One region of the Vibrio sp. B1FLJ16 genome, then DNA from elsewhere that is predicted to be linked to it. Evidence: riboswitches for the same ligand, from Rfam matches in the RefSeq annotation. Region 1 holds a riboswitch; the other holds the start of a gene.

Evidence for each region. A riboswitch is a leader RNA that binds a small molecule or an ion and turns the genes downstream of it on or off. The one in region 1 is predicted to bind lysine.
Region 2: linked by a shared signal. The riboswitch ahead of tet(35) (tetracycline efflux Na+/H+ antiporter family transporter Tet(35)) and the one ahead of lysC (lysine-sensitive aspartokinase 3) in region 1 are both predicted to bind lysine.

What each region holds. Positions count from the first base shown of each region.
Region 1 covers NZ_HG992749.1:2,694,718-2,701,148, reverse strand. The annotation lists gene metH (methionine synthase) at 1-1,925, shown strand, start outside; gene lysC (lysine-sensitive aspartokinase 3) at 1,994-3,346, opposite strand; lysine riboswitch at 3,450-3,628, opposite strand; gene KHN79_RS12310 (alanine--glyoxylate aminotransferase family protein) at 4,119-5,240, shown strand; gene KHN79_RS12305 (PglL family O-oligosaccharyltransferase) at 5,335-6,431, opposite strand, start outside.
Region 2 covers NZ_HG992749.1:1,825,166-1,831,596, forward strand. The annotation lists gene hisG (ATP phosphoribosyltransferase) at 1-320, opposite strand, end outside; His leader region at 373-510, opposite strand; gene KHN79_RS08330 (sigma-54 dependent transcriptional regulator) at 890-1,843, shown strand; gene tet(35) (tetracycline efflux Na+/H+ antiporter family transporter Tet(35)) at 2,152-3,753, opposite strand; lysine riboswitch at 3,862-4,042, opposite strand; gene KHN79_RS08340 (DNA-binding protein H-NS) at 4,617-5,024, shown strand; gene KHN79_RS08345 (inosine/guanosine kinase) at 5,148-6,431, opposite strand, start outside.

The sequences.
Region 1 (6,431 bases):
ACCACTGTTTTAAAAACGGTATGGATATGGGGATCGTTAATGCCGGTCAGCTGGAGATTTACGATAACGTACCGGAAAAGCTGCGTGAAGCGGTCGAAGACGTGGTATTGAACCGTCGTAATGATGCGACTGAAAGGCTGTTGGATATTGCTGCTGAATATGCAGATAAAGGCGTTGGTAAAGAAGAGGATGCCTCTGCACTGGAATGGCGTACCTGGCCGGTAGAAAAACGCTTGGAACACGCTCTGGTTAAAGGTATTACTGAGTTCATTGTGCAGGATACAGAAGAAGCCCGCGTTAACGCCTCGAAACCATTGGAGGTAATTGAAGGCCCGTTAATGGATGGCATGAACGTGGTCGGTGACCTGTTTGGTGAAGGAAAGATGTTCCTGCCTCAGGTCGTGAAATCAGCACGTGTAATGAAGCAGGCGGTTGCTCACCTAGAACCTTATATCAATGCAGAAAAGCAATCAGGGTCGAGTAACGGTAAGATCTTGCTAGCAACGGTGAAAGGCGATGTACATGATATCGGAAAAAATATCGTGGGTGTTGTTCTGCAATGTAATAACTACGAGATCATTGACCTCGGCGTTATGGTGCCTTGCGAGAAGATCCTAAAAGTCGCCAAAGAAGAGAACGTCGATATTATCGGCTTGTCAGGACTGATTACCCCGTCTTTAGATGAAATGGTACACGTAGCGAAAGAGATGGAACGTCTGGATTTTGACCTTCCATTGCTGATTGGCGGCGCAACAACCTCGAAAGCGCACACTGCGGTCAAGATAGAGCAGAACTACAAGCATCCGGTTGTTTATGTGAACAACGCATCACGGGCAGTTGGGGTATGTACGTCGCTGCTATCTGATGAGTTGCGACCTGGATTTGTCGAAAAACTCGATGAAGATTATGTTCGTGTACGTGATCAGCATAGCCGTAAGAAGCCAAGAACCAAGCCGGTAACACTAGAAGAAGCTCGTGCCAACAAAGTAGCGATTGACTGGAGTGCTTATACTCCTCCTGCTCCTAAGAAGCCGGGTATTCATATCTTTGATGATTTTGATGTTGCTACTTTGCGTCAGTACATCGACTGGACACCATTCTTTATGACCTGGTCACTTGTCGGTAAATACCCGACTATCTTCAAACATGAAGAAGTCGGTGAAGAAGCGCAGCGCTTGTTCCATGATGCGAATGAACTGCTTGATCGTGTTGAACGTGAAGGTTTACTCAATGCACGTGGTATTTGTGGTCTGTTCCCGGCAGCTAGCGTGGGTGATGACATTGAAGTTTATTCTGATGAGTCTCGCAGCGAAGTCGCGAAAGTTTTATGTAACCTTCGACAGCAAACTGAAAAGCCAAAAGGCTTTAACTATTGTCTGTCAGATTACGTTGCACCTAAAGTTTCCGGTAAGCACGACTGGGTTGGGGCGTTTGCAGTGACTGGTGGTATTGGTGAACGTGAACTGGCTGATGAATACAAGGCTAAAGGTGATGATTACAACGCGATCATGATCCAGGCTGTTGCGGATCGCTTAGCTGAAGCCTTTGCAGAGTATCTGCACGAACGGGTAAGAAAAGAGATCTGGGGTTATGCTGAGGATGAGAATTTAACCAACGATGATCTGATTCGTGAAAAGTATCAGGGAATTCGACCTGCACCGGGTTATCCGGCATGTCCTGAGCATACTGAAAAAGCGCCATTATGGGATCTTTTAGATGTCGAAGAGAATATCGGTATGTCACTGACTTCGAGTTATGCGATGTACCCGGGGGCTTCTGTTTCTGGTTGGTATTTCTCGCACCCTGATTCTCGTTACTTTGCGATCGCACAGATCCAGGAAGATCAGCTGGAAAGTTACGCTGAACGTAAAGGCTGGGACCGGTTAGAGGCAGAGAAGTGGTTAGGTCCAAATATTAACGGTTAATCAGTTGAAAAGTAGAAGGGCTGCCAGTGGCAGCCCTTTGTTATTTTGTCTTGTTGAAAGTTTGGTACTTATCGTTCAAACAACTCGGTGTGTAGTTTCTGAATTGCCAGCTGTGATTCTGATTTGTGCAGCAGGAAACACAAGTTATGTGGGCTTGCACCGTAGCAAATCATACGCAGGTTAAAGTCTTCTAGCGTACCGAAGACTTGCTTCGCGTAGCCTTTAGTGCCACTCATATTATTACCTATCAGCGCGACTAAACATAAATCGTGCTCGACTTCTACTTTACACAGCTCTTCCAGCTCTTCTCTTACTTCCTGAGGTAACTGCGGTGCGCCGCCAGACGTATCGGTTTGGTCCAGTGTCAGTGAGACACTGATTTCAGAAGTGGTAATCAGGTCTACCGAAATTTTGTGTTTAGCCAGTATTTCGAATACTTTCGCCAGGAAACCGTATGCGTGGAACATGTTTGCACTACGCAGTGTCACCATTGTCTGGTTGCAACGTAATGCCAGAGCCCGGTACAACGGTGAGCTTTCTACTTGATGGCGAATCCAGGTGCCGCCGGCTTCCGGATCTTTAGAAGAACCGACAAAAACCGGTATGTCGTGGCGTAGCGCTGGTACCAGCGTGGAAGGGTGAAGGATCTTCGCGCCAAAATTTGCCATCTCTGACGCTTCACTGAAGCTGATTTCCGGAATCGGTGATGCTTTTGGCGCAATACGCGGATCGGTTGTATAGATGCCAGGGACATCGGTCCAAATTTCCAGGCCGGAAGCCTTTACACCCTCAGCGATAAGCGCAGCGCTGTAGTCACTGCCACCGCGACCTAACGTCGTAGTGTTGCCTTCCTCGTCAGAACCGATAAAGCCCTGAGTAATCACGATCGATTCCTGACACAGTGGTACGAGTTTCTCTTGCGCCAGCTGAAAAATGGCTTCGACGTTCGGTTCAGCACGGCCGAAGTTGTTGTCGGTTCTTAGCACTTCGCGTATATCGAAACGCACTGCATTAATGCCACGCTCTCTCATCAGTTGAGCCAGAATGTGTGTTGACATCAGTTCACCACATGCAACCAAATGATCTGTTAGCTTAGTGCTGGCTTGAATGGATGCGGCTTCGGCTAAGCTGGTGACCGTGTCCAGAATCGCGTAAACCTCCGTGGTTGCTTCCGTAGCATCTCTTAGCTCACCAAGAATAGCGTCATGAATTTCCGCGAGTTTACGCAGCAACTCGGCACGTTGCTCCTGATCCTGGACACCATTGGCCAGTTCCACCAATAGGTTTGTTACACCTGAACAAGCGCTGCTAACGACAAGGCGAGTATTTGGATTGTTTTCGATAATGGTGGCACAACGACTCATTGCCTCAAAGTTGGCAACACTGGTTCCACCGAATTTTGCTACGTTAAATGCGCTCACTGCGTTCTCCCACGACTTCCTAGAAAATAATGTATATCCGATATTTAGTGAGGAGAGGAGCAGAGCAAAAAGAGAGGTATCTAAAATGTCATTTGAAATATGTACCCTCAGAAGCTCTTCATCAGACGGTGCTGATGACAGTTGATGGGACTCAACCCAGGTCAACCGACAAGTCAAACCCTGCAATTTTGACTTACCTCGGCACTACTCCCCCTCAATGGTTTGTATTGGAATTGCGGTTCCACAAATCATCTACCTGGGTAGTGCTCCTCTTCCACATAAAGCTCAAACATTGAACGGTTTTACCGCTGTAATGTCAATCAATATTTCCACTATTCTTATGATTTCTACTAACGAATTTGTGATGGTTATTTGTACTCAATACTTATAGCTAATTGCCGAGCTACACAAAATCCATTAGTGTGATGCCTCTGGTGCCCGAGACCTTATACCCAAATAACCTCAAGATGCTAGGTTCAGCGAGAATGACTTGGCTTACAGGCGCGGCAACGATTTGAAGATCTAGTGGTTCTAAATCAAAAATCGTTAACAAAGGCTGTGAGCCAAGGCAACTCGCCCTTTAGGAGCGTGTCACTGACACAGTTTCAGCGTCATATAACTTGGAAATAGCTTGCTATTCCACTACGTTATTTTCCTCAAACTTGTGCCAGTGACAACGCTCTGAATCCTGCATCTTGAAGTCATTTGGGTATACTAAACTCTAAAAATAATCGTTCTCCTCGGGCTAAATAACGTTAAACAAGGAGCTGACATGCCGATCCAAAGTTTTATTCCCCCGCATCGTATACTTATGGGACCTGGACCTTCAGATATTTACCCTCAGGTACTGCAAGCGCTGAGTCGCCCGACAGTCGGTCACCTGGACCCGCTATTCATCGCTATGATGGATGAACTAAAACAGTTGCTGAAATACGCGTTTCAGACTGAAAATGAGTTCACTATCGCGGTTTCTGCTCCCGGCAGTGCTGGTATGGAAACGTGTTTCGTTAACCTGATTGAAAAAGGTGACAAAGTCATCGTATGCCGCAATGGTGTTTTTGGTGAGCGCATGCGTGAAAACGTAGTTCGAGCTGGCGGCGAAGTGGTCGTTGTCGACGATGAATGGGGAATGCCAGTTTCCGTCGATAAAGTAGAACAGGCTCTGCAGCAGCATCCGGATACTAAAATTTTAGCTTTTGTCCATGCGGAAACTTCTACCGGGGCAGTGAGTGATGCTCAGGCTCTGGGCAAATTAGCCAAGCAATACAATGCACTTTCTATTGTTGATGCAGTTACGTCTCTGGGTGGGGTGCCGCTAAAAGTTGATGAGTGGCAACTGGATGCTGTGTATTCGGGCAGTCAGAAATGCCTATCATGTGTGCCGGGATTGTCACCAGTAACGTTTTCACAGGGTGCAATTGACAGAATTCAGTCGCGAACAACGCCGGTGCAAAGCTGGTTCCTGGACCAGAGTTTAGTCCTCGGTTACTGGAGTGGTGAAGGCAAGCGAAGCTACCATCATACTGCGCCGGTTAACAGCCTGTATGCTTTGCATGAAGCATTACTGATGCTGAAAAATGAAGGCCTTGAAAATGCGTGGGCTCGTCATCAGCGAATGCATGAAAAACTAAAAGAAGGTTTGCAGAAGCTTGGTTTTGAGTTTGTTGTTGAAGAAGCTTATCGCTTGCCTCAGCTGAACGCGATTTATGTACCGGAAGGCACTGATGAAGCGAAAGTCCGTGCTCACCTGTTAGAAACGTATAATCTGGAAATTGGTGCCGGGCTTGGCGCACTGGCTGGAAAAGCGTGGCGTATTGGTCTGATGGGATATGGTGCCCGTCCGGAAAATGTTGCTCTCTGCCTGAAAGCGCTGGAAGAATCACTTACTGAGTAATACCAATCCCGGTAATTATCTCGTGATAAATTTGCCGGCACTGGTTAATTAGCTGAATCAAAAAGCGAAGGTTACCCTTCGCTTTTTTGTTGAGTTATTCAGCTTCTGCCAGAACAGGTGACGCTGATTGAGCTTTTGAAGGCGGCTGATAATTCACTCGACTAAAATCCACCTTAGGAAATAAAAATTGCGCTTCTGCACGGATTTGTTCAGCTTTACTGGTGTCATCGAGCCCCTGATAAGCGAGGATCAAATTATTATAGAAAGCAGGGCGTGGCTTATCTTTAATAATATTCAGTGACCAGTCGATGTACGGCTGGATTAAGCTGGGATCCTGTGTGTGTAAGCCTATATTCAGGAAAGTGCTGTACACATCCCAGTCAAACCTGTCTTTCCAGACCACAGGATTACTGACTTGATTGAGGATGTCCGGATTTGTTGGACGTGTGGTCTCAAACTTTGTCAGTATGTAATTGGTATGTAAGGCACTTACCATATAAAACGTAAACACAGCGGGGATAAGCAAGCTGAAAACGCGCAGCAAGCTTTTCGTGATTTTAGTGAAACCGGCCTGACGATAACGTGCGACCCGCTGATCGACCCAGTAAAGTAAAATGACGAAAATTATCCAATGCACCAAAGAGTGATAAAACGGGTACTCTAGCTGCGTATGTAAAACGATAGGGATGAACAAAGCTAGCAAAGCTAATCGGGTTCCGCGCTTTGCCTGAGAAATTCTGTGCAGCACCAGCGCCATGGCTAAAAAGATACCTAAAACAGGTAGTAAGCCGCCTTCTACCCCCCAATATAATAACTCATTGTGCGGGTGATCCATGGAAGGTAATCCGGCTGGATACTTCTCATTTAAGGCGTGCTGGCGAGCGGTATAAAGTATGTATTCGGACTCAAACTTACCATACCCATACCCCGTAAATGGCTTTTCAATCACCATATCTAAGGTTTGCGGGAAAGTGTAAGCACGAGGGGATTCCATATGGACTTTCTCTGTGGCTAATCCATCACCATCCGGAAAAGCGATATTCATAACGACTGCCGACAGCAGTAGTCCTGATGCCAGAGATATGACCCAATGAGTGAAACGCCTCTTGGTATTATAACGGTACATGTAGGGGATGATCAGTAGCACAGCAACCAGAGAGACAAGCCAACCTGTTCTTGACGCAAGTGCAA
Region 2 (6,431 bases), 870 kb from region 1:
ATAGACAATCGACACCCGCCGAAATCAAGACGACGAAGCTGAACAAATTCCGATGGTTCTCCCTGCGCTTTGCGGTCTAAACGTACTTCTTCCAGTTCATTTTCACCGATAAAGCCAAGATCTACGACACCATCCATAACCAGTCCTGGAATGTCGTCATCACGAACTAGCAACAAATCGATTGGCATATTTTCTGAATGAACCACAAGTCGCTCACCCATTAAATTAAATTTGACACCACATTGTTTAAGTAGAGCCTGGCTCTCTTTGCTAAGGCGACCTTTTTTCTGAATTGCGATTCTTAAGCGTTGTGTTTGCATTGCTTTGTCCCTATCCAAGATATTGAAATCTAAATTATTTTAAAAGCCAAAAACGAAAAAACCCTCGGGAGATTGTTCTCTCCCGAGGGTTTTAAATCTGAATTTCTTTGATTTCAACCGCCGGGAGCTTCCTGCCTCCCGGGTATGCGCGCATCTCCCGAAAGACTAGATTGGGTGATGATGGTGATGAATGTTCATTACAAAATTGCGCATAGTTATTTAAACTTATATCCGTTGAGTTGTTAACAACCACACTAACCAAGGATTCGATTTTTTTCAACCAAAAATTTATCTTTCTTTGTTCCATCAACCTAAACCATTGATTTTGAACAATCATCATCCAAAATAATAAGTAAGCAATTAGGTAACTAACGTTTAATTTAGCTCATTAATCGTAAATCAAACTAATTACTAAGTTGTTAATAAGCATATTTTTAGACACATTTGCTATATGAAATCAATAAATGTCTCAATAAAGAGACAATCACTTCGCCTTCAGGCCACTCATTAAAAACTATTATTTTAGCGGGTCTAAACTAAACCTAAATAACCAATAAAATTAGAATTATATGAAATGGCATACCAATAACGCGAACCGAGATGCGGGTGTCTGCGATGCTGATATACATTCATTAATTGGAAACACCGAGTGTATTCAAAAACTCCGTAAGGTAATCAGGAAGTACGCCCAATGCGATGCCGAAGTACTCATCCAGGGTGAGACAGGTGTAGGCAAAGGCTTGTGTGCTCGCCTCATCCATCAATTTTCGACGAGAAGATTGAAACCTTTTATCGAAGTAAATTGTGGTGCGATACCAAGTGGCCTAGTAGCGACAGAATTATTTGGGCATGAAAAAGGCGCATTTACCGGCGCCATTTCTGATCGCATCGGGTTTATTCAAAAAGCGGATAAAGGAACTCTGTTTTTGGATGAAATCGGAGATATGCCTCCTGAACTTCAAACTCACCTCTTACATTTTTTGGAAAGCAAAGAAATAAGCAAAGTCGGAGCAGCTAAAAAGATTAATGTAGACTGCCGTGTCATAGCGGCCAGTAACGTAAACTTACTAAGTGAAGTAGTACATGGTGACTTTCGGGAAGACTTGTTCTACAGACTTAATATTTTACCCCTCTCTATACCGCCACTTAGAGAAAGAGGACTAGATATTCTTATGCTAGCGGAGCATTTCTTGAGAAACCTATCAGGCGGACCGTTAAATACTATGTCTCCAGAAGTAGAGGCGATACTTTTAAAACACCAATGGCCGGGAAATGTCCGTGAGTTGCGGAACGTAATTCAGCGCGCGATTGTTTTGTGTGAGGATCGTACGCTACTTGCTGAGAATTTGGGTCTTGAAAATATCGAAAGTACGTCTCCTTCTCCCCGTAAGCAAATTGACCTTAACTACCTCTTACAAGCTATAGAAAGAAATAAGCATAATATGACGGCTACCGCCCGTAGCCTCGGCATATCCAGAACCACGTTGTATCGTTTGATCAAAAAACACAATTTGAGTGTTTAGATTTGTAAACCTGTAACGTGACATTGTGTAACAGCATTATCCAAACATTTCATTTACTTAAGCTCTGATCGCTTAAACAGTCCAACCTAAGTAACGACTGTAGTGATATCTTCCATGGATCTCGTATATTCAATGTCGACTTTTACGAGGTTGGATGACGCCATCATATTCACAACAACCTCTTTGGGCTACATCGTCAATGAGTAGCGCAAGTTGCTCACAAGCCAAGCGATATTTTAAACACTAAATCGCAAAAAAGCTCCGCTATTTCTAGCGGAGCTTTCTAATTTTTAGCTAACCTAAATTCATTATACTTTTTGGTACGATGCCATTTTAGATTTAGACAACCACGACAAAACCGCACAAACAATAACAAACGTAATCGATGCCGCCATGAAAGAGAGAGCCACAGATGCTGTCATGCCTAAGCTGATAAAGCCTACACAAGATACAAGCGCGACTGACAATGCATAAGGTAACTGTGTAGCTACGTGATCAATATGATTACAACGTGCGCCAGTCGATGAAAGAATCGTAGTATCAGAAATTGGAGAACAGTGGTCACCAAACACCGCACCCGCTAACACCGCACTTAGCATTGGTAGCATAAGAGCAATATCAGTTGCGCCTGCCATATCGCCTGCAATAGGTAACATGATACCGAAAGTACCCCAAGATGTGCCGGTCGAAAATGCCATCAAGCCAGACAATAAGAACAGAATTACTGGAAGCCAGTGTGGGTTAATATTACCTTGTGCCAGTGTAGACAAGTAAGACCCTGTTTTCATGTCACCGATAACAGAACCAATCGTCCATGCAAAAACAAGGATTAGAATCGCGCCAAACATTGATTTAGCACCAATCCAAAGCGTGCGGATAATCTCAGCCATTGGGATGCCTTGCTTAAGCACTGTATACAAGCCAACCGCTAAACCAAGTAAGCTACCGTAGATAAGAGAAGTACCGACATCTGTATTCTCAAATGCGCCTAGCAACGCGAACTCTTTACCGTCAGCAGCCAACGCCTGACCACCGGTGTAAAGCATAGAAGCGATGGTCGCGACGATGAGCGTTACGATAGGCAGCACTAGGTCAGAAACCCGGCCTTTATCGCTCTCACGGATATCAAGCTCTTCATTGATCTCATGTGCCTCGGGAGCATCATTCTCGGTATCTTTATCAAAGCCTCGGCCTTGAGATGCAGAAATTTCATGCTCACGCATCTTACCAATATCTAGCCCGAACCAAGCAACAGCAAAAACCATTAGTAAGGCAAATACCGCATAAAAGTTCATCGGAACCAAGCGAATATATGCCCCTAGAGCCGAGTACTCGGTAATACCATGCGAAACCAAAATCCCACCAATAATTGTAATGATATAAGCACCCCAGCTAGAAGCCGGCATAATCACACACATTGGTGCTGCTGTGGAATCCAGGATATACGCTAGTTTAGCTCGCGAGACATAAAAGCGATCCGTTACCGGACGTGAGATCGCGCCAACAGCAAGACTGTTAAAGTAATCGTCGACAAAAATGAACACACCTAAAAAGGCAGCAAGAAGTTTAGAGCCGCGCTTACTTTTTACTCGAGATTGAGCCCATTCAGCAAATGCACGAGTACCGCCAGATAGCGTTAACAAAGCCGTTGTCATCCCTAATAGAATAAGGAAGCCAACAATACTCATATTCCAAGTATTCAGACCACCATCTTCTATAAAAACAGAAGACACTTTTGAACTGACATAACTGGCGGAATCAACGATAGACCAGTCGTTGAGTAGAATCGCACCCAGTACGACACCTACGCCCAGGGAAATTAATACTTTTCGAGTCAAAATCGCCAGTGTCAATGCGACAAGCGGCGGTAATAACGAAACAGGGTCACTAGAGAAATCTATTAAATTCATGATCTTCAAAAACCAAAGTTTGGCTAGAGATCTACTGCAGACAAGTCATGCTATTTTAAAGCACGCTCATGTTGAACTTAGCGACAGGGAAGCGAACACTCCACCCAACCCTACAGTAGCGCTCCATAGTTTAATGTAAATATACTATGGCAGTGTTGTTCCTTTCGAATACAACCCCAGCAAGTAACTTTGATGGATTACTTACTTCGGCAATCTTCGCCTTCCACTATTATTCATTGGCATCACCCCAATAATAGCTACTCTTCGAGACTGCACCTCTACGGCAATAACAAACAATCGACCACTAAATAAACAATTTAGCAACAATATATCTGCAATATTGCATCAGGTGACGTTATTGTACTCATGATGAGGACCAATGCAACACATCAAACTAAAATAAATCTATAACAAACGCTTAAATTCAGTAACCTTAAGTGATTATTGTGCAACTAGCATCATTTCAATTGAATCTATTATGAAACCTCTTTGCCATTAACAAATGTCATAATTCACTTTGATTTGATAAATAAGGTTAATGAGAAGTGGAAAACTTCGATTACTTTGCTATTACACGATGGAGAAAGCGCGATTTAGATTTATTAACAAAAATTATCAATAGTAATGAACACGCGATAATGCGACAGAACTTGAATTTTCATCTCATTAAGTAATATTTACTAATTAATAATATTACTTATCTAGAAAAACTCGCAAAAATTAAACAAAAACTCAATTTAGTATTTGCACATAACCAAAAGATAAAGTTAAATATAAGGACTTACTATTTATTTGTAGAATGGCATTATTCGGTCGTAGCGATAAAAAGTGCCAAACACATTAATCTATTAATAGGAATCGTTATGTCAGAGCTGACTAAAACACTTCTAAATATCCGTAGCCTTCGTGCATTTTCTCGTGAGCTGACTCTAGAACAATTGGAAGAAGCTCTAGATAAACTGACTACTGTTGTAGCAGAACGCATCGAAGCGGAAGAAGCAGAACGCGCAGCGCAAGCTGAGCAAGAAGCTAAACTAGCTGAAATTGCAGATAAAATTGCTCAAGACGGCATCGACGTTGAAGCACTTATTAGTGCACTTTCTGGCGAAACTAAGTCTAAAGCCAAGTCTAAGCGTGCTCCTCGCCCTGCAAAATACAAGTACACTGACACTAATGGCCAAGAAAAAACTTGGACAGGTCAAGGTCGTACACCTTCTGCAATCCAAGAGCAGCTTGATGCTGGTAAATCGCTGGACGATTTCCTAATCTAAAATTGCTTTTTATAAAAAAGGCTCCTCAGGGAGCCTTTTTTTTTTGTAACAACAAATAAATATGGCGCATATCCTAACGCGCCATATTTACATTCATGAACAAACTGTTAATTCATAAATAAATTAACGTTCCCAATATGCTTCTTCAAGACTATCTTCACGCTCAGGAAGACCACGTGAGAGACGTGGAGAGTGCTGAACAAGAACCTCATAGCTCGCGCGGTTAGCATATTTACAAACCTGTGAGAAAGAAGAGTAAGTTAAATACTCATGACTATGCTTACTTGAGTTAGGCACATTTTCTTTGTGGTATTTATTGGCAGCCATATCATGAAGAACAGCAGATAATGCAGCATCACCTGCCCCATTGGTATTCTTAATTTTTTCAGGCCCGCCCATATATGGAGATATATGTGAGTACACTTTTATTGGCGATTCACATGACTCTTTTTTCGCTGGGCGACTAAATTCATAACGGTTAAATTCCGCTATTGAGCCTGGAAGTAATGGCAACGTCGTTTCACGTTTCGCACTTTCTTCCGTGTAACCGGCCATAAACAAACCAACAGGCCCTGCAGTACAAAGCACTAAATCAGCCCATTCTAGCGTTTTATCTGATGCAGCTAACGGATCAGACTCTCCTGTTAACGCTTCTGCTTCATCTTCATTCATTGCAACAACAGAAACATTGTCACGAATAAATTCTTGCCAGTACTCTGGATCATCCTGAATAACAAATTTAGTTCCCAGCGTTAATACAACTGGCACATCGTATTTTTTCGCAAACTCAATGGCCTTCATCGTTGCTTCAGGCATTGGGTCGCCTTCTTTACAACGAACCAAATACGATGTGAGCACCAATGCAGAAGCATTTTTGAAGATTTTTTCAGGGATATTATCAGGGTGAAGCTGATTCATCTGACCTTCGCTAATTGCAAAGGTGCGTTCACCATCTTCAGTGATCAGGGCAAAACAGCGCCCAATCGCACCGTCAACGCCTTGAAGATAATTTAGATCCATGCGGCTGGACGTTTTGCAAAGGTATCGATAGCCGTAACTACCAATTTTGATGTCCTGGCTCATCACTCCCAGCAGCGTCGAACGGTCATCAGCGAGAACCGAGTAGTTGTGGAGCGTATTTCCAATCGTACCACCGGCGTATTCGTTGCTGATGAGATTCTCTTCTCTCAGGTGCTGGTAAAGTGCTTCTGCTGTTGCATCATCAATAACCAACGAATGACCTTTACTCAACCCGTACTTTTCAATCACATCTGAGGTAACTTTAGCTTCAATATCTACCAAAGTTTGGTCGATGCCAATGATATGAGTGCGCGTCATCTTCTTGCTTTCTTGTGCTTGACTCACTAATGGGTCGCGAGCATGTACAGGAAAATAATGCTTGGATTT